Regions from separate parts of the Clostridium sp. JS66 genome, predicted to be linked through region 1. Evidence: a T-box and tRNA genes for the amino acid it is inferred to sense, from the RefSeq annotation. Region 1 holds a T-box; the other regions hold tRNA genes.
The links. A T-box is a leader RNA that pairs with one kind of tRNA and senses whether it is charged. The one in region 1 lies ahead of Q6H37_RS26435 (valine--tRNA ligase), so its partner is inferred to be a tRNA-Val.
Positions count from the first base shown of each region.

Region 2: it has a tRNA-Val gene. The T-box ahead of Q6H37_RS26435 (valine--tRNA ligase) is inferred to sense a tRNA for this amino acid. The anticodon was not compared.
Region 3: it has a tRNA-Val gene. The T-box ahead of Q6H37_RS26435 (valine--tRNA ligase) is inferred to sense a tRNA for this amino acid. The anticodon was not compared.

Region 1 covers NZ_CP131467.1:5,695,101-5,701,800, reverse strand. Annotated here, with positions in the region: gene Q6H37_RS26445 (glucose PTS transporter subunit IIA) at 5-1,972, shown strand; gene Q6H37_RS26440 (hypothetical protein) at 2,101-2,232, shown strand; T-box leader at 2,298-2,515, shown strand; gene Q6H37_RS26435 (valine--tRNA ligase) at 2,700-5,348, shown strand; gene Q6H37_RS26430 (folylpolyglutamate synthase/dihydrofolate synthase family protein) at 5,531-6,700, shown strand, end outside.
Region 2 covers NZ_CP131467.1:216,410-223,109, reverse strand. Annotated here, with positions in the region: gene Q6H37_RS01100 (hypothetical protein) at 1-838, opposite strand, end outside; gene Q6H37_RS01095 (ATP-dependent RecD-like DNA helicase) at 807-3,062, opposite strand; gene metK (methionine adenosyltransferase) at 3,189-4,364, opposite strand; SAM riboswitch class I at 4,438-4,543, opposite strand; tRNA gene Q6H37_RS01085 (tRNA-Tyr) at 4,671-4,755, opposite strand; tRNA gene Q6H37_RS01080 (tRNA-Thr) at 4,761-4,836, opposite strand; tRNA gene Q6H37_RS01075 (tRNA-Val) at 4,856-4,931, opposite strand; tRNA gene Q6H37_RS01070 (tRNA-Tyr) at 4,940-5,024, opposite strand; tRNA gene Q6H37_RS01065 (tRNA-Thr) at 5,030-5,105, opposite strand; gene Q6H37_RS01060 (hypothetical protein) at 5,309-5,959, opposite strand; gene yyaC (spore protease YyaC) at 6,092-6,631, shown strand.
Region 3 covers NZ_CP131467.1:6,276,068-6,282,767, reverse strand. Annotated here, with positions in the region: gene Q6H37_RS29285 (acyl-[acyl-carrier-protein] thioesterase) at 1-23, shown strand, start outside; gene Q6H37_RS29280 (NAD(P)/FAD-dependent oxidoreductase) at 36-1,265, opposite strand; gene Q6H37_RS29275 (CoA-binding protein) at 1,398-1,769, shown strand; gene Q6H37_RS29270 (pyruvate, water dikinase regulatory protein) at 1,795-2,610, shown strand; tRNA gene Q6H37_RS29265 (tRNA-Glu) at 2,782-2,856, shown strand; tRNA gene Q6H37_RS29260 (tRNA-Val) at 2,862-2,937, shown strand; tRNA gene Q6H37_RS29255 (tRNA-Asp) at 2,943-3,019, shown strand; tRNA gene Q6H37_RS29250 (tRNA-Thr) at 3,027-3,102, shown strand; tRNA gene Q6H37_RS29245 (tRNA-Glu) at 3,116-3,190, shown strand; tRNA gene Q6H37_RS29240 (tRNA-Val) at 3,196-3,271, shown strand; tRNA gene Q6H37_RS29235 (tRNA-Asp) at 3,277-3,353, shown strand; tRNA gene Q6H37_RS29230 (tRNA-Thr) at 3,362-3,437, shown strand; gene Q6H37_RS29225 (ATP-binding protein) at 3,549-4,532, opposite strand; gene Q6H37_RS29220 (DnaD domain protein) at 4,532-5,512, opposite strand; gene Q6H37_RS29215 (M23 family metallopeptidase) at 5,674-6,699, shown strand.

The DNA.
Region 1 (6,700 bases):
TTTGATGCTTCCCGTATCAGTTTTGCCGGCAGCTGGATTGCTATTAAGATTTGGTCAGCCAGATTTATTAAATTTAGCTTATGTAGCTAAAGCAGGAGATACTATTTTTACTAATTTACCAATGATTTTTGCAGTTGGAGTAGCAATTGGATTTTCAGGAGGAGAGGCGGTTGCGGCGCTAGCAGCAGTAGTGGGACAGCTCATACTTGAAGCTGTAATAAAAGTAGCTAGTTCCAATGCTGCAGAAGTATTAGCAGCAAAGGTTGCTTCTGAGCAGCATATGACATTGTCAACTTTTATGAAAACTACAGCTTATACAGACATAGTTTCAAAGACTACAATTAACATGGGGGTTTTTGGAGGTATTTGCATAGGGTTGATTGCTGGAGTCCTATATAATGAATTTCATAATATTAGGTTGCCACAAGTTTTAGGATTTTTTGGCGGAAAAAGATTTGTACCAATTATTACAGCTATTGCAGCTTTAATATTTGGAATAGCTGGTGTAAATGTTTGGACTCCAATTCAAAATGCAATTAATGTATTCTCACAATGGGCAGATACATCTATACTTGGACCAGCGTTTTATGCAGCTGGTAAGAGATTATTAATTCCGGTTGGATTACATCATATATATTATCCAGCATTTTTATACCAATTTGGACAATATGTTTCTGGTGGTGTAACTTACTTTGGTGATTCAGCTAGGTATTTTCATGGTGACCCTACTGCGGGAGTATTTATGGCATCAGAATTTCCAATTTTAATGTTTGGTCTTCCAGGAGCTGCAACTTCTATAATTATGGCTTCTAAGAAAGAAAAGAGAAAACAAATAGCTGGTATGATGATTTCTGCAGCTTTTGTTGCATTTCTAACAGGAATAACAGAGCCAATTGAGTTTTCTTTTATATTTGTAGCACCAATATTATTTGTATTCCATGTACTTGCAGCGTTTTCATCCGGAATTGTTACTAGCTTATTACACATTAGATTGGGATATACATTTTCAGCATCATTTATTGATTATTTGCTAGGATTTAAATTTGCTGGGCATCCATTGCTTATTTGGCCAATAGGTATAGCATATTTTGCTATATATTTCTTTGTATTTTATTTTACAATTAAGGAAATGGATATAAAGACACCAGGTAGAGAGGATGAAGACAGTTTAGAAGTAGTATACATAAATGCTAAAGGTAGTGAAAAAGCAGCTAAAATTTTAGAAGCTGTTGGTGGAAAAGATAACATTAAATCTTTAGATGCATGTATTACAAGATTAAGATTTATTTTAAAAGATGTTTCAAGGGTTGATAAGGATACATTAAATGCACTTGGAGCAGCTGGTGTATTGATGATTGGAAATAGTGCTCAAGCTATTTTTGGTACAGAAGCAGAAAGAATTAAAGATGATATAAAAGCTATTATTAGAAGCGGAGGAGTTGTAAAGAATTCAGATTACGATGAAATTTCACCAAACAATGAAGCTGCATTGGATGGAAATAAAAAAGCTGCAATTAGATCATGTACACTATTTAATCCTGTAGATGGAGAAATAGTTGAATTAGAAAAGGTGCCTGATGATGTCTTTTCAGATAAAATGTTAGGTGATGGATTTGCTGTTATACCAAAAGGAAATAAAATATATTCTCCTGTAGATGGTAAAATAAAGGTATTATTTCCTACTAAACATGCAGTTGCAATTGTGACAGATGATGGACTAGAAGTATTGGTACATGTAGGTATTGATACTGTAAAATTGAATGGTGAAGGATTTATAGCACATATTAAAAAGGAAGATAAAGTTAAAAAGGGAGATTTACTTTTGACTTTTGATTCCAAGGTAATTAAAAAGAAAGCTAAAAGTATAATTACACCAGTAATTATCACTAATATGAATTCGGTAGAAAGTATTAGTATAGATTTAGGAAAAAAGAAACACGGTGAAAGTACGGCTGTTATAACTACAAAATAAATAGATATTTTACAGCTACTTAGTATGCTTTATTTAAAAAAACTTCAATCTATTTTTTATATATTTTATTTAGAATAAAAGCTTCTTATTGAGGAAAATATAACATTGTAAATAAGGAGGGTTTAATTATGAGTGTAAAAAATAGACATAAAGCAGGTAATAGAGAGAATAAGAAAAATGATGTGAATAGGCCAAGTGGAGATAAAAAAAATACTAAAAATCCACCAGATTATGAAAATTTTAAAGGAGAGCCTATATAAACTTTTAAAAACATACTTGACAGTTTAATAATTAAGGTTATAATAATATTTAAGTTAATATAGTTTTATTGGCTGTGAAGAAGAGGAGTAAAGGTAAGGAATATATTAAGAGAGGAAAGTTTATTGGCTGAAAGACTTTCTATATGGATTACTTTGAAGGTAGCTTCTGAGCTTCTTTATTGAAATTAAGTAGATAAAGACGGTTTTCTTAACCGTTAGTTGTATTAAGAGCCTGTAATTTTGCAGGAAAAAAGGTGGTAACGCGAGGTTTTTCGTCCTTTTAAGGACGGAAAGCCTTTTTTATTTTCCTGAAAATTAATAGTTAAGAAAAATTTCATTTAATATTAGATTTTAACTAACTTGTTTATGAAGGTAAAAATATGCTGCTGTCAAAAATGGCAAATATGCAGATGAATATATAATGGCAAGATGCAAAAATATATAAGGAAACTTAAGGAGGAAATTTTATGTCAAAAAATAAGGAAATGGCAACCACTTATAATCCAAAAGAATTTGAGGGCAAACTTTATAAGAATTGGGAAGAAAAAGGATACTTTACTCCAAAGGTGGATGAAAATAAAAAACCATATACTATAGTATTACCACCACCAAATATAACAGGAAAGCTTCATTTAGGTCATGCACTAGACGATACTATCCAGGATATAATTATAAGAACAAAGAGAATGCAGGGATATAGTACTTTATGGCTTCCAGGACAAGATCATGCAAGTATAGCAACAGAAGTTAAAGTAGAAAATGAACTTTTAAAGCAAGGTCTTAAGAAAAAAGAAATGGGTAGAGAAGCATTTCTAGAAAAAGTTTGGGATTGGGCAAATGAATATAGAGAAAGAATAAGAAATCAAGTAAAACAGCTGGGATCATCTGTAGACTCCACAAGAGAATGTTTTACTATGGAAGAAAAGGCTAATAAAGCTGTTAGAACTTTCTTTGTTAAGTTATATAATGAAGGACTAATCTATCAAGGAAACAGAATAATAAATTGGTGTCCTAAATGTCAAACTGCTATATCTGATGCAGAAATTGAATATAGTGAACAAGAAGGACACTTTTGGCATATTAAGTATCCAGTAGTAGGTAGTGATGAATATTTAGAGATAGCTACTACAAGACCAGAAACAATGCTTGGGGATACAGCTGTTGCAGTTAATCCTAAGGATGAAAGATATACTCATTTAGTAGGAAAAACATTAATGCTTCCATTAGTTAATAAAGAAATTCCTATAATAGCAGATGATTATGTTGATATGGAATTTGGAACTGGTGCAGTTAAAATTACTCCAGCTCATGATCCTAATGACTATGCAGTTGGTAAGAGACACAATCTTCCAGAGATAATTGTTATGCATGAAGATGGAAGAATTAATTTCCCAGGAAGTAAATATGATGGCCTTGACAGATATGAAGCTAGAAAAGTTATAGTTGAAGATTTAAAAAATCAAGGTTTCTTAGTTAAAATTAAAGATCATGCTCATAATGTAGGATGCCATGATAGATGCGGCAGTACTATTGAACCTATGATTTCAAAGCAGTGGTTTGTAAAGATGGAATCTTTAGCAAAACCAGCTTTAGATGTTGTTAGAACTAAAAAAGTTAAATTTATACCTGAAAGATTTGAAAAGACATATTTTAACTGGATGGAAAATATTCAAGATTGGTGTATTTCAAGACAATTATGGTGGGGACATAGAATTCCTGTTTGGTATTGCAAAGATTGCGGTGAAGTTATTGTAAGTGTAGACGAACCAACAAAATGTACTAAATGCGGATCAAGCAATTTAGAACAAGATAAAGATGTACTTGATACATGGTTCAGTTCAGCTTTATGGCCTTTCTCAACACTTGGATGGCCAGAAAAAACACCAGATTTCAAATACTTTTACCCAAATAGTACATTAGTTACAGGATACGATATAATATTTTTCTGGGTAGCAAGAATGGTATTCTCAGGATTATATTGTGCAGATGATATTCCGTTTGAAAATGTATTAATTCATGGAATAGTAAGGGATTCTGAAGGAAGAAAGATGTCTAAATCCTTAGGGAATGGTGTAGACCCATTAGATGTAATAGATCAATATGGAGCAGATGCTTTAAGATTCACTCTTATTACAGGAAATGCTCCAGGAAATGATATAAGATATTATCCTGAAAGGGTAGAATCTTCTAGAAATTTTGCAAACAAGATATGGAATGCATCAAGATTTGTACTTATGAATTTAGATGAAGAAATCATGAATAAGTACAAAGATTGCAAGAATTATAGCTCTGCAGATAAATGGATTTTATCTAGAATGAATACTTTAATAAAAGAAGTAACAGACAATATAGAAAAATTTGAATTAGGTATAGCAGCACAAAAGGTTTATGATTTTATTTGGGGTGAATTCTGTGATTGGTATATAGAACTTGTTAAGCCTGTTATGTATGGAGATGATGAGGAAGCTAAGGGGATTGCCTTTAATGTTTTAAATAATGTATTATCTACAAGTTTACAATTGTTACACCCAATAATGCCATTTATAACAGAAGAAATATATACTCACCTTTATACTGATTATGAGTCGATAGTTATATCAAAATGGCCTGAGTATAATGAAGCGCTTAATGATGAGAAAGCAGAAAAAGATATGGAATATATCATCGAAGCTATTAAATCATTGAGAAATGTGAGAACAGAGATGAATGTACCACCATCAAGAAAAGCTAAGGTAATGGCTTATATAACAGAAAGTGCTGCATTAGAAGCATTTAAAAACGGTGAGGATTACTTCAAGAAACTTGCTTCAGCAAGTGCAGTAGAATTTTTAAATACTAAAGAAGAAGCTCCAGAAAATGTAGTTTCAGTAGTTACAAGAGGAGCGGAAATGTTTATGCCTTTACTTGATCTAGTAGATCTTGAAAAAGAACTTGAAAGATTAAATAAGGAAAAAGAAAAGTTAGAAAAGGAAATAGATAGAGTAGAAAAGAAACTTGCTAATGAAAAATTTGTGTCAAAAGCACCTGAAGCAGTAGTTAATGAAGAAAAAGCTAAAGGTGAAAAATATAAAGAAATGCTTCAATCAGTATTAGAAAGACTACAAAGTTTAAAATAGTTGAAAAGAATATAATTATTTTGTGCAACTGCTGGCGATACATATTGTCAGCAGTTTTTTATTGCAATTGATTAAATATTAAAAATTTAGTAAAATAAAATGGAATTCAATACAGGTTTCAAAAAGAAATAACTTGGAGATACTAGTTATTTTGTAAAATTAAAATATGGGGATGTGACAGTATGAATTATGAAGATACTATGAAGTATATAACTAACACGGCCAAATTTGGTAGTAACTTAGGCTTAAGTAGAACAGAAAAGATATTAGAGCTTTTGGGAAATCCACATAAGAAAATAAAATATATACACGTAGCTGGTACTAATGGGAAAGGATCTGTTACAGCTATGATTTCAAAGATACTAATAGAATCGGGTTTCAAGGTAGGAATGTATACATCTCCTTATCTTGAAGAGTTCGAGGAAAGAATTCAGATAAATGGAACTAATATATCTAAAGAGGCTTTAAGTAGTGTAGTTACAGAAGTTTCTAAAGCAGTTGATAAAGTTATAGAATTAGGTTATGATCATCCTACTGAATTTGAAATAATTACTTGTGCTATGTTTTATTATTTTTGCAAAGAGAAAGTAGACTTTGGTGTAATTGAGGTAGGATTAGGAGGAAGGTTAGATTCTACAAATGTAGTACAGCCATACAATTCTCAACTTGGTGGTGGGGTATTGGCAAATGTAATTGTGTCTATAAGTAGAGATCATATGAACATATTAGGAGATACTCTAGAGAAAATTGCCTATGAGAAGGCAGGAATAATAAAAAAGGGTGTTTCAGTAATTATGTATCCTCAAGAAAAGTCTGTAGAAGAGGTAATAGAAGGAGTATGTAAAGAAAGAGGATCAAATTTACTAAAAGTTCCTTTTAATTGTGTAGAATATGTTGAAAGTGAAAAAGTAAGCAGTAACAGTAATAAGTATGTACAAAATTTAAGAGTAAAGACTTCTAGCAATATTTATAATATAGAATTATCTCTTTTAGGAAAGCATCAAATGGTAAATTGTGCAACAGCTATTTTTGCTATAGAAGAAATTATAAAACAAGGTTTTAATATAGAATTAAATAACATATTGAATGCACTAAAGAATGTTAAATGGATTGGAAGACTTGAGGTGATGAAAAATAGACCTCTAGTAGTAATAGATGGAGCACACAATATAGATGGCATTACCAAGTTAAAGGAAAATATAGAGAAGTATTTTAGTTATAGAAAAATGATTTTAATTCTTGGTATATTAGCAGATAAAGAAGTAGAAAAGATGGTAAGTACTATAGCACCTATGGCGGAAAAAATTATAGCAGTAACTCCTGATAGTTATAGAGCTGAAAATGCACATGAA
Region 2 (6,700 bases), 830 kb from region 1:
CCATTATATCAATGTTTTTTATGTTTGAAAAAGTTTCATAAAAATTATTTGTAATCAATATGGACTTTTTAACTTTTTCAAAATTATTAATTACCTTTTTGTTGTTGTTACAATCACCTTCTTTATATAAATCCATTATACTTTTAGTAAATCCTGAGCAATAATTTCTTATATAAAAATGTACTTTAGGAATTTTATCCTTACTTGGTACACATATAACAACTTTTCTACCACAACTTATAGACCATTTTAGATAGTCATATACCATAAAAGGTATATCCTTATTTACATCTATTCTTGTAAGTATAGTCCTTGGCTCTATCATAGGACTTTTACTATCTCTTACAGGAAGTAAAAATTCTTTTTTATTTCTCATTATGTTTTCTATAGCATACATTATAACCTTAGTATTGCTTTTAGAAATTTTCGTTATCAAACCTAGTATTTCATAAATATTCTGCATAGGAAAACTATTTATATCATCATAAATTATCAAATCAAACTTTTCCACTATTTTAGATGCATTATAAAAATTACTTATTTTCAATAGAGCACTTGATTCTACTTCATTGTTTCTTAAATAGGCGTAATTTCTAAATCCTGTATATTTCTTTATCTTTTCTATAATATTAACTTTTTCTGGGTTTTCATTTGTAATGTACATTACTTTCCTGTGTTTAAACACATAATGTAGTATAACTTTTATAAATATTTCTGAAGAGTTATAAGGCAATGATCTTACATTTAAGAATTTATCTCTACCCATACTCCAAGTTAATATAGCTTCGCTTAACTTTTCTTTTTCATTATTCAACCTCATCTTCTGAAACAACAACATTTACTTCACTCTCCATTATATCCATTATTCTATGTTTTAATAATGAATATCTTTCAAAACTTCTATCATTATCTATCATAAATTTTATAGCTTTTAATTCTCCTACTAAAACAACTAATTGTTTTGCTCTAGTAATAGCTGTATATAATAAATTTCTATTCATTAATAATGGGGCGCCCATATACATAGGTATAATAACCACAGGAAATTCACTTCCCTGACTCTTGTGAATAGTTACCGCATAAGCCAAATCAACTTCATCCAAATATATATTGTCATATATAATTTTTCTCTCATCATCAAATATTATAGTTACAGTATCCTTATCTTCATCTATATCCTGTATAAATCCAACATCTCCATTAAAAATGCCTACTCCTTCACATTCACCTTCTCCTGAAACTCTAGTCCATTTCAATGAATAATTGTTTTTCGTTTGCATTATTTTATCTCCAACCCTAAATACAATATCCCTAAATTCTTTTTCTTTTTTATTTTGAGCTTTAGGATTTAAAATATCCTGAAGTTTTTTATTTAGGTTAGAAACCCCCAAAATCCCTTTTCTCATAGGTGAAAGTATCTGTATATCATTGATCTTATTCCATTCTTTATTAAAATTAGGCAGCCTTTTATCTACAAGAGATATTAATGTATCTGTTATCTTATTTACATCTTCACATTTTATAAAGTAAAAGTCTTTGTTTTTTTGATTCATTAAAGGCATTTCCCCATTATTAATTTTATGTGCATTAACTACTATCATGCTTTCTGTTGATTGCCTAAAAATTTCCTTGAGCCTAACAACCTTAATACATCTGCTTTCAATTAAATCTCGCAATACATTTCCTGGACCTACAGATGGAAGTTGATCCACATCTCCTACAATTATAATTCTTGTACTTATGTCAACTGCCTTCAAAAGGTTATTCATAAGCATAATATCTATCATGGAAGCTTCATCTATTATAATAACATCACACTCTAAAGGAGAATTTTCACCTTTAGAAAATAATATACCTGGTTCTTCTTCATCACCCACTCCCATTTCCAAAAGCCTATGAATTGTTTTAGCTTCACGCCCTGTAGCTTCTGTCATCCTTTTAGCAGCTCTCCCTGTTGGTGCTGCCATAAAGACCCTAAGCTTAAGTTTTTCAAATATTTCTGTTATACAATTTATAATAGTAGTTTTTCCTGTACCTGGTCCTCCAGTTATTATTTCAACTCCATTCCCTATGGCACCTCTTATAGCTTCTTTTTGTGAATCCGCAAACTTTATACAATTATCATTTTCAAAACTCTCTATTTCTTCATCTACATTTATCTTCATATCGCCATAATCATTTACAGCTAAAGTAAGTATCTTTTTTGTAACTCCAAGTTCACAATAATAGTATGGAATTGTAAAGACACATAATTTATCTTCAAACTTTTCCAACTTTAGTTTTCCATTTATAGAACTATCATATATATTCTCTTCAATTTTTTCTTTAGTTACTCCTAATATACTAATTCCCTCTTTAAGTAACTTTTCTAATGGCATATATGTGTTTCCAAGGCCACAAAATTGATTTATAATGTACCTTATTCCACTTTGTATTCTAAAAGGAGAGTTCGCATCTATACCAAGACTTCTTGCAATCTTATCTGATGTTTTAAATCCTATACCCGATATTTCTTCTGTCAAAATATATGGATTTTCTTTTACAATTTTTATAGATTCTGTTCCAAATCTTTTATGTATCTTAACACATTGATTTGGAGTAACTCCATAAGTTTGCAAAAAAACCATTATATTTCTTATTTCATTTTGCTTAGAATACGAATCATCTATTAACGCTATTTTTTTTGCACCTATACCTTCTATTTCTTTAAGTCTTTCTATGTGATTATCCAATATATCTAAAGTTTGTTCACCAAACTTTTCTACTATTTTTTTAGCTGTAACAGGCCCAATACCAGATATTATTCCTGATGATAAATATCTTTCTATACCAACTATAGAATTGGGTACTATTTCTTCGCATCCAGAAACTTTAAATTGCTGTCCAAATTGTGGATGAAGAACCCATTCACCTATAAGCTTTAAATTTTGACCTTCCGTAATAAAAGGTATACATCCTACTATAGTTATATTTTCACTTTTATCTTTAATTTTGGCCACAGCATATCCATTTTCCTCATTTTGAAAAACTATATTTTCAACTACACCTTGTATTTGCTGCATAAAATCTCTCCTAATTTTTACTAGTGTTTTATTTTTAATTATATCATATGAACTTTGTAAATATACAGAGTTCATAAACAATTTAAATCTTAAAAAGCCCTTATGCTAATGCATAAGGGCTTACTTTTATAAATATTTTTTTATTTCTTCAACTTTGTTTAATTGTTCCCATGGTACATTTATATCAGTTCTTCCAAAATGTCCATAAGCAGCAACTTGTTTATATATAGGTCTTCTTAAATCTAAATCTCTTATAATAGCTGCTGGTCTCAAATCAAAAACCTTATTAACTATTTCAACTATTTTATCCTCAGATATCTTTCCTGTTCCAAATGTATCTACTGTTATAGATACAGGCTTTGCTACACCAATAGCATATGCAAGCTGTATTTCAAGCTTATCTGAAACTCCAGCTGCAACAAGATTTTTAGCAACCCATCTTGCAGCATATGCAGCAGATCTATCCACTTTCGTTGGATCTTTTCCTGAGAAAGCTCCGCCGCCATGTCTTCCATATCCGCCATAAGTATCAACTATAATCTTTCTTCCTGTTAATCCTGAGTCTCCCTGAGGTCCTCCAACAACGAATCTTCCTGTTGGATTTATAAAATATTTAGTATCTTCATCTAAAAGTTCAGATGGAATAATTGGTTTTATTACTTGTTCTATCATATCTTTTTCTATTTGATCATGTGTTGCTTCTGGATCATGCTGTGTTGATATTACAATAGTATCTATCCTAACAGGTCTGTTATCTTCATATTCTACTGTAACTTGAGTTTTTCCATCTGGTCTTAAATATCCTAAAGTTTCATTTTTTCTAACTTCAGTTAGTCTTCTTGAAAGCTTATGTGCTAAGCTTATTGGCATAGGCATATATTCAGCTGTTTCGTTTGTAGCAAAACCAAACATCATTCCTTGGTCACCTGCACCTATAGCTTCTATTTTATCCATTTTACCACTTTTAGATTCTAATGCTTCATCTACTCCCATAGCTATATCTGCAGATTGCTCATCTATAGAAGTAATTACAGAACATGTAGCATAATCAAAACCAAATTTAGCTCTAGTATATCCTATTTCCTCTACAGTCTTTCTTACTATTTTAGGAATATCTACATAACATTTAGTTGATATTTCTCCCATAACTAAAACCATCCCTGTAGTAGTAGCTGTTTCACAAGCTACCCTTCCATTTGGATCTTGCTCTAATATAGCATCAAGAATAGCATCTGAAATTTGGTCACACATTTTATCTGGATGTCCTTCAGTAACCGATTCTGACGTAAATAATCTTCTCATAAGTACTCTCCCTTCTCTTTATAAAAAAATAAAACCTCTTCCAATAAGAAGAGGTTAAATAAGCTTAACAACTCTCTTATCTTGCAGATTATCACTGCAGGAATTGGCACCTTAGCAATATCTGTTGCTGGTTGCCGGGTTTCATAGGGCCCTTTTCCCTCCACCTCTCTTGATAAGAGCTTTATTCACTTGTCATTCATTCTACATCATGTTAACACAACTAAGTTTTAGTGTCAATATTTATATGATTTAAAACTTAGTAAAATTATTATTCACAAAAATAAAAGCACTTACTAGTGCTTTATTTGGTGGAGGAAGATGGATTCGAACCATCGAAGTCGATGACAACAGATTTACAGTCTGCCCCCTTTGGCCGCTCGGGAATTCCTCCGCATTTGGTGCTGGCAGAAGGCTTCGAACCCTCGACCTACTGATTACAAGTCAGTTGCTCTACCAACTGAGCTATGCCAGCACATACTATTTATTTTTAATGGTGGGCACAACAGGGCTCGAACCTGTGACCCTCTGCTTGTAAGGCAGATGCTCTCCCAGCTGAGCTATGCGCCCATTAAATATGGTGGAGGAAGATGGATTCGAACCATCGAAGTCGATGACAACAGATTTACAGTCTGCCCCCTTTGGCCGCTCGGGAATTCCTCCATATTTGGTGCTGGCAGAAGGCTTCGAACCCTCGACCTACTGATTACAAGTCAGTTGCTCTACCAACTGAGCTATGCCAGCACATGTTTATTAAATTTACGCCATTAACGGCTTCAACATGGATTAGTATACATTGTTATAGTTCTATTTTCAAATTCAAAATACTCCATTTAACCAATTCTTCTTTGTATTATTTAAAATTTCTACGTTTTTCTCTTAAAATCGCATCTAAACATTTTTCTAATAATCTATTTAATTATCATATATTTTTATAAAAAAGCTCATTATTTATCAACTAAATCCATATTTATAAACTTTTCTGCTACCTGCTGCACTTTCTTATAATCTTTATCAGATAATCTTTCTTTAAGCAACTTAATAGTATTTTTTATATCCTCTTCATTGCCATTTTTTAAGTATTCGTTTATTTTTTCATAATCAACAGCGGATAGTTTACTTCCTATAGATAAAAGTTTTTCCTTATCGGCAATAGTTAAATCGTCTTTTATTTTTGATTTTGAAACTTTAAATACAGATACATCCTTTTCATTATTTGAATTAGTATTATTTTTATTATCATTACACTTCGATTGAGTTATTTGACTTTCTTTACTATCGCTACTATTATCCTTCGAAAAAACTTCATTTTTATCTTGATTTATTTTATCTTCTATAGCCTCCATTTTATTTTTTTTATAACTATCTGTTATCTCTATTGATTTTTTACTAGCTTCCTCATTTAAATTACTTTTATCTTCACTTTTAATGTTCTGTTTTTTGCTATTTTCATTATTGCTTTTTCTATCTTCATTTATTACTTCTACTTTTCCCTTTACTGAATTTTCATTAATGTTTACTTTGCTTGAATAAATCATTATACCAACACAAATAGTTGTACATAAAATTACAATGAATGATAGAATCTTTTTACTCATATCATTAGCCTCCTTGTATTATGCAAACACTTTTCTCTTAGTATACCCATAAAGCTTTTTTTTATTCTGCATATATTAATATTTTCAAAATTGTTTTCATATAAATTAATTATTGATGTAGGAGGTGAGTTTTTGAATAGGGTAAAATCCAATTATAAAGATCCATTATCATATTATAAGATTGCATGTTTCTTAAAGGACTATATTAATAAAAATACCATTGTAGTATGCATTGGAACTGATAGATGTATAGGGGATTGCCTTGGTCCATTAGTAGGTACGCTATTAAAAACTAAAGGTTTTCCATTGCCTGTACACGGAACTATTGCAGAACCAATACATGCACTAAACATTGATAAGAAATTAAAAGAAATAAAAGTTCTATATCCATATAGTAATATAATAGGTATAGACGCCTGTCTTGGAGATGAATCTAGCATAGGAGAAATTCAAGCAAGAGATTATCCTGTACACCCTGGAAAAGGTGTTGGGAAGTTCCTACCTAATGTAGGTGAATGTTCTGTGATAGGCATAGTAGATTCTAATGATAATGATGAAATATTCACTAGTAATAATATACGATTAAATTTAGTATTGAACATGGCTAAAGTTATAACTCACTCTCTTATACACACCTATTATATGTATGATAATACAAAACTTACATTATAATTATGTATACTAATACTTATTAATATAAATCCATCAACCTTCGCAGTTGAAAATTTAATTAAAGATTTT
Region 3 (6,700 bases), 580 kb from region 1:
CACTTTGGGAAAATGAAAAATAAGCTGCTGATTTTTTACTCAGCAGCACTTTTAGCAGCTATAAAACCTGAACTCCAACACCATTGAAGATTAAAACCGCCACAATCTCCATCAACATCTAGTATTTCACCAGCAAAAAATAAGTTGCTAACTATTTTAGATTCTAAAGTTTTTGAATTTACTTCTTCTGTATTTATGCCTCCAGAGGTTACCTGAGAGTTTTTAAATGAATTGGTATCATATACCACAAAGTCCCAATTTTTCAGAAGAAAAAATATTTTGTCTTTCTCTTTCCATGTAAGTTCGCAGCAAGGTTTATGTATATTAGTTATGGATGCTTCTTTCAAAAGAGTAGGAATAATTTTTTTGTTTATTAGGCCTATAAACGAATCTAATATACTTCTGTAGCTAAATAATGCCCAATGGTTTTCTAAAAATTCTATTAAGGCTTCTTTATTCAAGTTTGGCATCATATCTATAGTAAGCCTTACTTCTTTCCCTTTAGCTAGTGCACGTGAAGCAATACCACTTATTTGAAGAATAGGGGGACCAGATATTCCGTAGTCGGTAAATAATATTTCTCCAAATTCTTTTCTCTTAGGAGCGTCATCTACATATATTTCCGCAAAACTATTAAATTTTACTCCTGATAAAGCTTTTAGGTGATTATACTTTAATTTAAGCTGTACAAGCGATGGAACAGGAGTAATTATGTTATGGTGCAATCTTTGGGCTAATTCAAAGCCAGAGCCATCAGAACCCGTATTAGGGGCAGATTTTCCACCACAACATAAAATAAGTTTTTTACATTCATAAGTGTCACCAGATTGTAAAAGTACTTTAAAACCTGAGGACAACTTTTTTATGGTATTTACTTTTTGATTTAGATAAATAGGAACACTACGATCGTCTAATGCCATTCGCAATATATCAAGAACTGAAGATGCTTGAAGAGACAATGGATAAAGTTTACCATCATCTAATTCAGTAAGTGGAAGACCTAAGGAGTAAAAGAAATTTATGGTATCATCTACTGTGAATTTATTTAAAACATGGTTGTAAAATTCCGGATTTTTACTATGGTACCTTGAATAATTAATGTTTTTGTTAGCTATATTACATCTGCCATTTCCCGTAGTTAATATTTTAGAACCTATTCTATTAGAACCTTCTATTAGTCCTATGTCTTTTCCCATGTCTTTTAAGGCAATAGAAGCCATAATCCCAGAAGCCCCACCGCCAATTACTAGTATTTCATGAAACAATTTTAACAACTCCCCTTAAAAGATACTATATACTATTTTACCTTAAATATAATATTTTAAAATAGAATTTTTTATATTTAAGATTATTTTGTATATAATATTATTATAAATTGATGAAAGGAGAAAAAAATTATGATAGCTCATGAATTATTAAATTATAAAAATTGGGTGGTAGTAGGTGATGTGTTAAAGGAGGAGAAGTATGCCTTTAAAATATTGAATCAATTAAAGAATGCGGGGTTTAATGTGGAAGGTGTTAATCCTAGGGATACTACAGGTAAGGTTTACAAGTCTCTTGGCGAAGTACCTTTTGACATAGATGTAATAGATTTATGTATAAATCCTGTAGCTGGATTAAGAATAGTACAAGATGCAGAAAGTTTAAATATTAAAAAAATATTAATACAACCTGGAGCTGGTAGTACTGACATATTGAGTTTATGTAAAAATAAAGGTATTATAGCTATAGAGGGATGTGCACTTGTGGAACTTGGAAATTTATAAGTGTTAAAAGGGGGAAAATTAATTTATGTTGACAATATATGCGGTGTCTGATTCTATAGGAGAGACAGCTGAGCAAGTTGCAAAAGCAACTTCAAGTTTATTTTCTGAAGATGTAAAGGTTAAAAGGGTACCTTATATAAAAAGCTTTGAGCATGTAAATGAGTTTATAAATAATTTAGAAGACAAAAAAAATATTATGATAATATCTACTATAGTTTTAGTAGATGTTAGGGAGTTTCTTGTACAAAGGTGTATAGAAGAAGGTATACATATAACCAATGTATTGGGCCCTTGTATAAGTATGGCATCAATGATATTAAACAAAATACCTAATTATAGACCTGGAGCTATTTGGGAAATGGATTCTGAGTATTATAAAAAAATAAGGGCTATGGAATTTGCCATGCAATATGACGATAGTAAAGATAATGCAGGTATAAAACATGCTGATGTAATTTTAATAGGGCTTTCTAGAACTTCAAAAACTCCTTTATGTATGTATTTAGCTAATAAAGGAATAAAGGCTTTAAATGTTCCATTGATGCCAGAAGTACCTATACCAGAAGAATTATTCGAAGTAGATAGAAGGAAAATAATAGGTCTTACTATAGATCCTATGCAGCTTATTGAAATTCGAAAACATAGATTAGATAAGTTTTCTTCAGCTTCAAGGGAAATACAGTATGCTAATGCAGAAAGAGTGCTTCAAGAATTAGAATTTGCAGATAAACTTATGAGTAGATTTAATTGTAAAATAATAGATGTTACAAAGAGAGCAATAGAAGATACTGCACTTATAATTATGGAGCATATAGGACATATTGGTTCAAAAGATTATTAGTATTAAAAAATTAAAATGACTTAAAGTGTTGATATATAAGGGATTTTAACAAAAATATAAAAAAAATAAAAAAAGTTTTAAAAAATATGTTGACACTTTCGTGAAAATCTTGTATTATAGTCTATGTCGGGTCGCTAAGTAATAGCGAATGACTGATAAAAATATGAATAAGGCCCCTTGGTCAAGCGGTTAAGACACCACCCTTTCACGGTGGTAACAGGAGTTCGAGTCTCCTAGGGGTCACCATATATGGGCGCATAGCTCAGCTGGGAGAGCATCTGCCTTACAAGCAGAGGGTCACAGGTTCGAGCCCTGTTGTGCCCACCATATATGGCCTAGTGGCTCAGTTGGTTAGAGTGTCGGCCTGTCACGCCGAAGGTCGAGGGTTCGAGTCCCTTCTAGGTCGCCATATATTCGCTGGCATAGCTCAGTTGGTAGAGCAACTGACTTGTAATCAGTAGGTCGAGGGTTCGAAGCCTTCTGCCAGCACCAAAAAATTTAATAAGGCCCCTTGGTCAAGCGGTTAAGACACCACCCTTTCACGGTGGTAACATGGGTTCGAATCCCGTAGGGGTCACCATATATGGGCGCATAGCTCAGCTGGGAGAGCATCTGCCTTACAAGCAGAGGGTCACAGGTTCGAGCCCTGTTGTGCCCACCATATATGGCCTAGTGGCTCAGTTGGTTAGAGTGTCGGCCTGTCACGCCGAAGGTCGAGGGTTCGAGTCCCTTCTAGGTCGCCATATAGTTTGCTGGCATAGCTCAGTTGGTAGAGCAACTGACTTGTAATCAGTAGGTCGAGGGTTCGAAGCCTTCTGCCAGCACCAAAACATTGAATGTCGTATGATATTCAATGTTTTTTTTGTTATAATAACTTTAATATATTAAAGCAATAATAAAAAATATCTTTTGCCATTAAAGCAAAAGATATTTTAAAATTAATATTTTCTATTTTTAATATTTTGACCTATTCTTATATCATCACCATAAAATTTGCATAGTGTGAATTCTCCTAAAAGTCTTGACGAAATTCTTTCTGAATAATTTTTTAATAGTTCTTCTAAACCACAGTTTGTGGAAATTAGCATTTTGCGATTTTTAAGCAATTTTATATTTAGAAGATTAAATAACTCTGTTTTAGAAAAATCAGTAATTTGTTCAGAACCTAAATCATCAATTATAAGAAGATCACAATTTATAAGCAAATCTTCAAGTTCATCAGAATTGTTAAACCTAATCTGCTTTAAGTCATGAATTAATGTTTCAGCAGTTCTATATACTACTAAATGGCCTCTATCTAAAAGTTCTTTAGCAATACAATAGGATAAGAAACTCTTTCCAGTGCCCGAGTTACCCAAAAACAGCAAATTTTCATTGGCAGAAGAAAAGCTTTCTATGAAACTCCAGGATTTTGAAACTATATCTTCAAGGTTTTTTCTAGGGCTTTTACGTACATCATCACTTTTATGAGGTGAATAAAGTTCAAAATTAAAATTGCTAAAATTATTTTTTTCAAGTATAGTTTTTAATTCAGAGTTTTCATAGTACAGTTCTACAAGTTTGTGCTTATAGCAGCTGCATTTTTCAGTTCCAATAAATCCAGTATCCTTACATTTATTGCACATGTAATGCATGTCTAAGTAGTCTAAAGGATAGTTATTACTTACTAACATTTCAGATTTTTTTATCCTAAGATCAGTAATTTTTTCTTTTAATTGCTTTAATTCATTCTCTTTATTTTCTGAATTGTTAAGTATAGTTATTGAAAGCCTAACACATAGTTTTCCTATTTCACGCTCTATATCTATAATTTGAGGAATTTTATTTTGAATTTCTTCTCTTCTTTTATTGAGAGATTTTTCTTCAAATTTACGTATATTTTCATATACCTTAATTATGTTGCTTTGATATCCTTTAACCATTATTTATCCCATCCTAGCAGTTTTTTTTCTAAATCCTCAAAATCATAGTTCCTTTGTTCGAAATTATTAAATGTACTATTAGAAGAATTATTTTTATAAGTTGGATTATTTTTATGGTAAATTCTTTTAGTGTTTTTTTTGTTTACATCATCTACAGTTTTAATATTATCTTTGTTCCAACTTGTAAGTATACCATCAATATATTTAAAGTCTGTCTTATTTATACGCTGAAAGCATATTTCACAGGCTTTATATATAACATCAATAGGAAACTTATAAGTGCTAATCCACTTGTTTAACATATCTTCTTGTGGCTTCATAATTTCTGCATCCTTTATCCCTAAGTAGTTCAATATTTTTCTTATATTAATCCACTTGTCTTCATGCTTTTTTATAAAGGCTTGGGCGTCATCTATGTTTTTAATTTTTGAATCAAACCAAGCTAGAGCAATTTTTTCAATATATCTACAATCTGTTTTTCCCTTTGATGCACAATATTGAATAAGTAAAAGTATAATTTCAGGAGAAAAATTAAAATCTTTTAGCCATCCTATGTACATGGTCATTTCCTTTGAGGATAGAGGTCTTCCAAGGAGTTTTTCTATATCTTGAAGCATATCCTTTGTGGAATTTTTATTTAATTCCTCCAGTAAATTTATGTTTTCTGGATTTTCCTCAGGAGAATCAGATAAATTAATAAATTCAATATTGTAATTGCCCATGTTGTCTATAGGGACCATCCTAATTACATTTTCATCATTCCAATAGTTCCATGCATTTAATACATCTGTTTCAAGGAGATGCAAAGCACCTGCCATTATTTGTGAACTAACCCCTAATTCACCAGATACGCAATACTTTAGCCCTAGAAGATATACTTTTACAAATTCTCCTCGGGCCTTTGGCATAAATTTATCTATAAAAATATTACTTACAGGAGTGTAATTAGAGTTCTTACTTTTAAATACAAAAGTACTCATATTTGCTATAACCTACCTTCAATATGGTTTAATTTTAAAAAAGTTCTTCTAATAAATAATTATAACAAAATAAAATTTGTATAACAATGAAAAAACTTTTTTAAATTAGGTAATATTTTTTACAATTTTAGGAACAATAAATAGGTAAGGGTAAAAATATAATGTCTAAGAAAGGAATGATAACTTTGCATTCAAGTACTAGAAGTAAAATATATTTAAGCTTACTAATAATTATTATTACTTCAGCAGTGGTAATCAGATATTCATATAATAATAAGCCTAATTGTTATGAAATACATATTAATGGTAAGGTGGTAGGTTATGTTACAGATAAAGAAGAGTTTTACAGCATGGAAGGTAATGTAAAAAAGGACCTAGAAAAGAGATTTGGAAAGGTGAATTTTAAAGATGATATAAAATTTATAAAAAAACATTTTGATAATATTAAGAGTCTACAGAGCTCTGCAGATATTAAGAAGCTTATTTTGGAAAATAGCAATACAAAGGTAAATGCAGTTTTAATGAAATCTGATGGAAAAGAAGTTGCTGTGCTTGCTAATGAAGCAGAGATTAGGAAGACATTAGATGAAATAAAGAATTCATATAAAGAAGAAAAAGATGACCTAAAACTTGTAAATCATATAACATATATAAATGAAAGTATAGAAATAGGAAGAGTAAATACTGTAGAACAAACTATTAAAAAAATAGAGACTAATTCTAAAAATCCAATTATAAAATTTTCAAACAATATAGAACAAAGTTCATTAGAAAGTGATGAAAGTAATTCAACTCTTTCAAGAGGTGTTTCTAGTAAAGCTAGTCTTATGGGTATACCCTCTCAAGGTACTATAACATCACCTTTTGGTGCAAGATGGGGAACTGTGCATGAGGGGATAGATATAGGTGCATCTATGGGAGCACCTATTTATGCCGCTATGGACGGCAAAGTTTTTTGTACAGAATGGGAAGATGGATATGGTAATGTAATAAAAATAGATCATGGTAATGGCATGCAAACTGTTTATGCTCATTGCAGTAAAATATGTTCTAATGTAGGGGAATATGTAAAGCGTGGAGAAAAGATAGGAGAAGTTGGAAGTACGGGAAGGAGTACAGGACCTCATGTACATTTTGAAGTTAGGGTAAATGGAAAACCTGAGAATCCATTAAAATACTTGCAGTAAA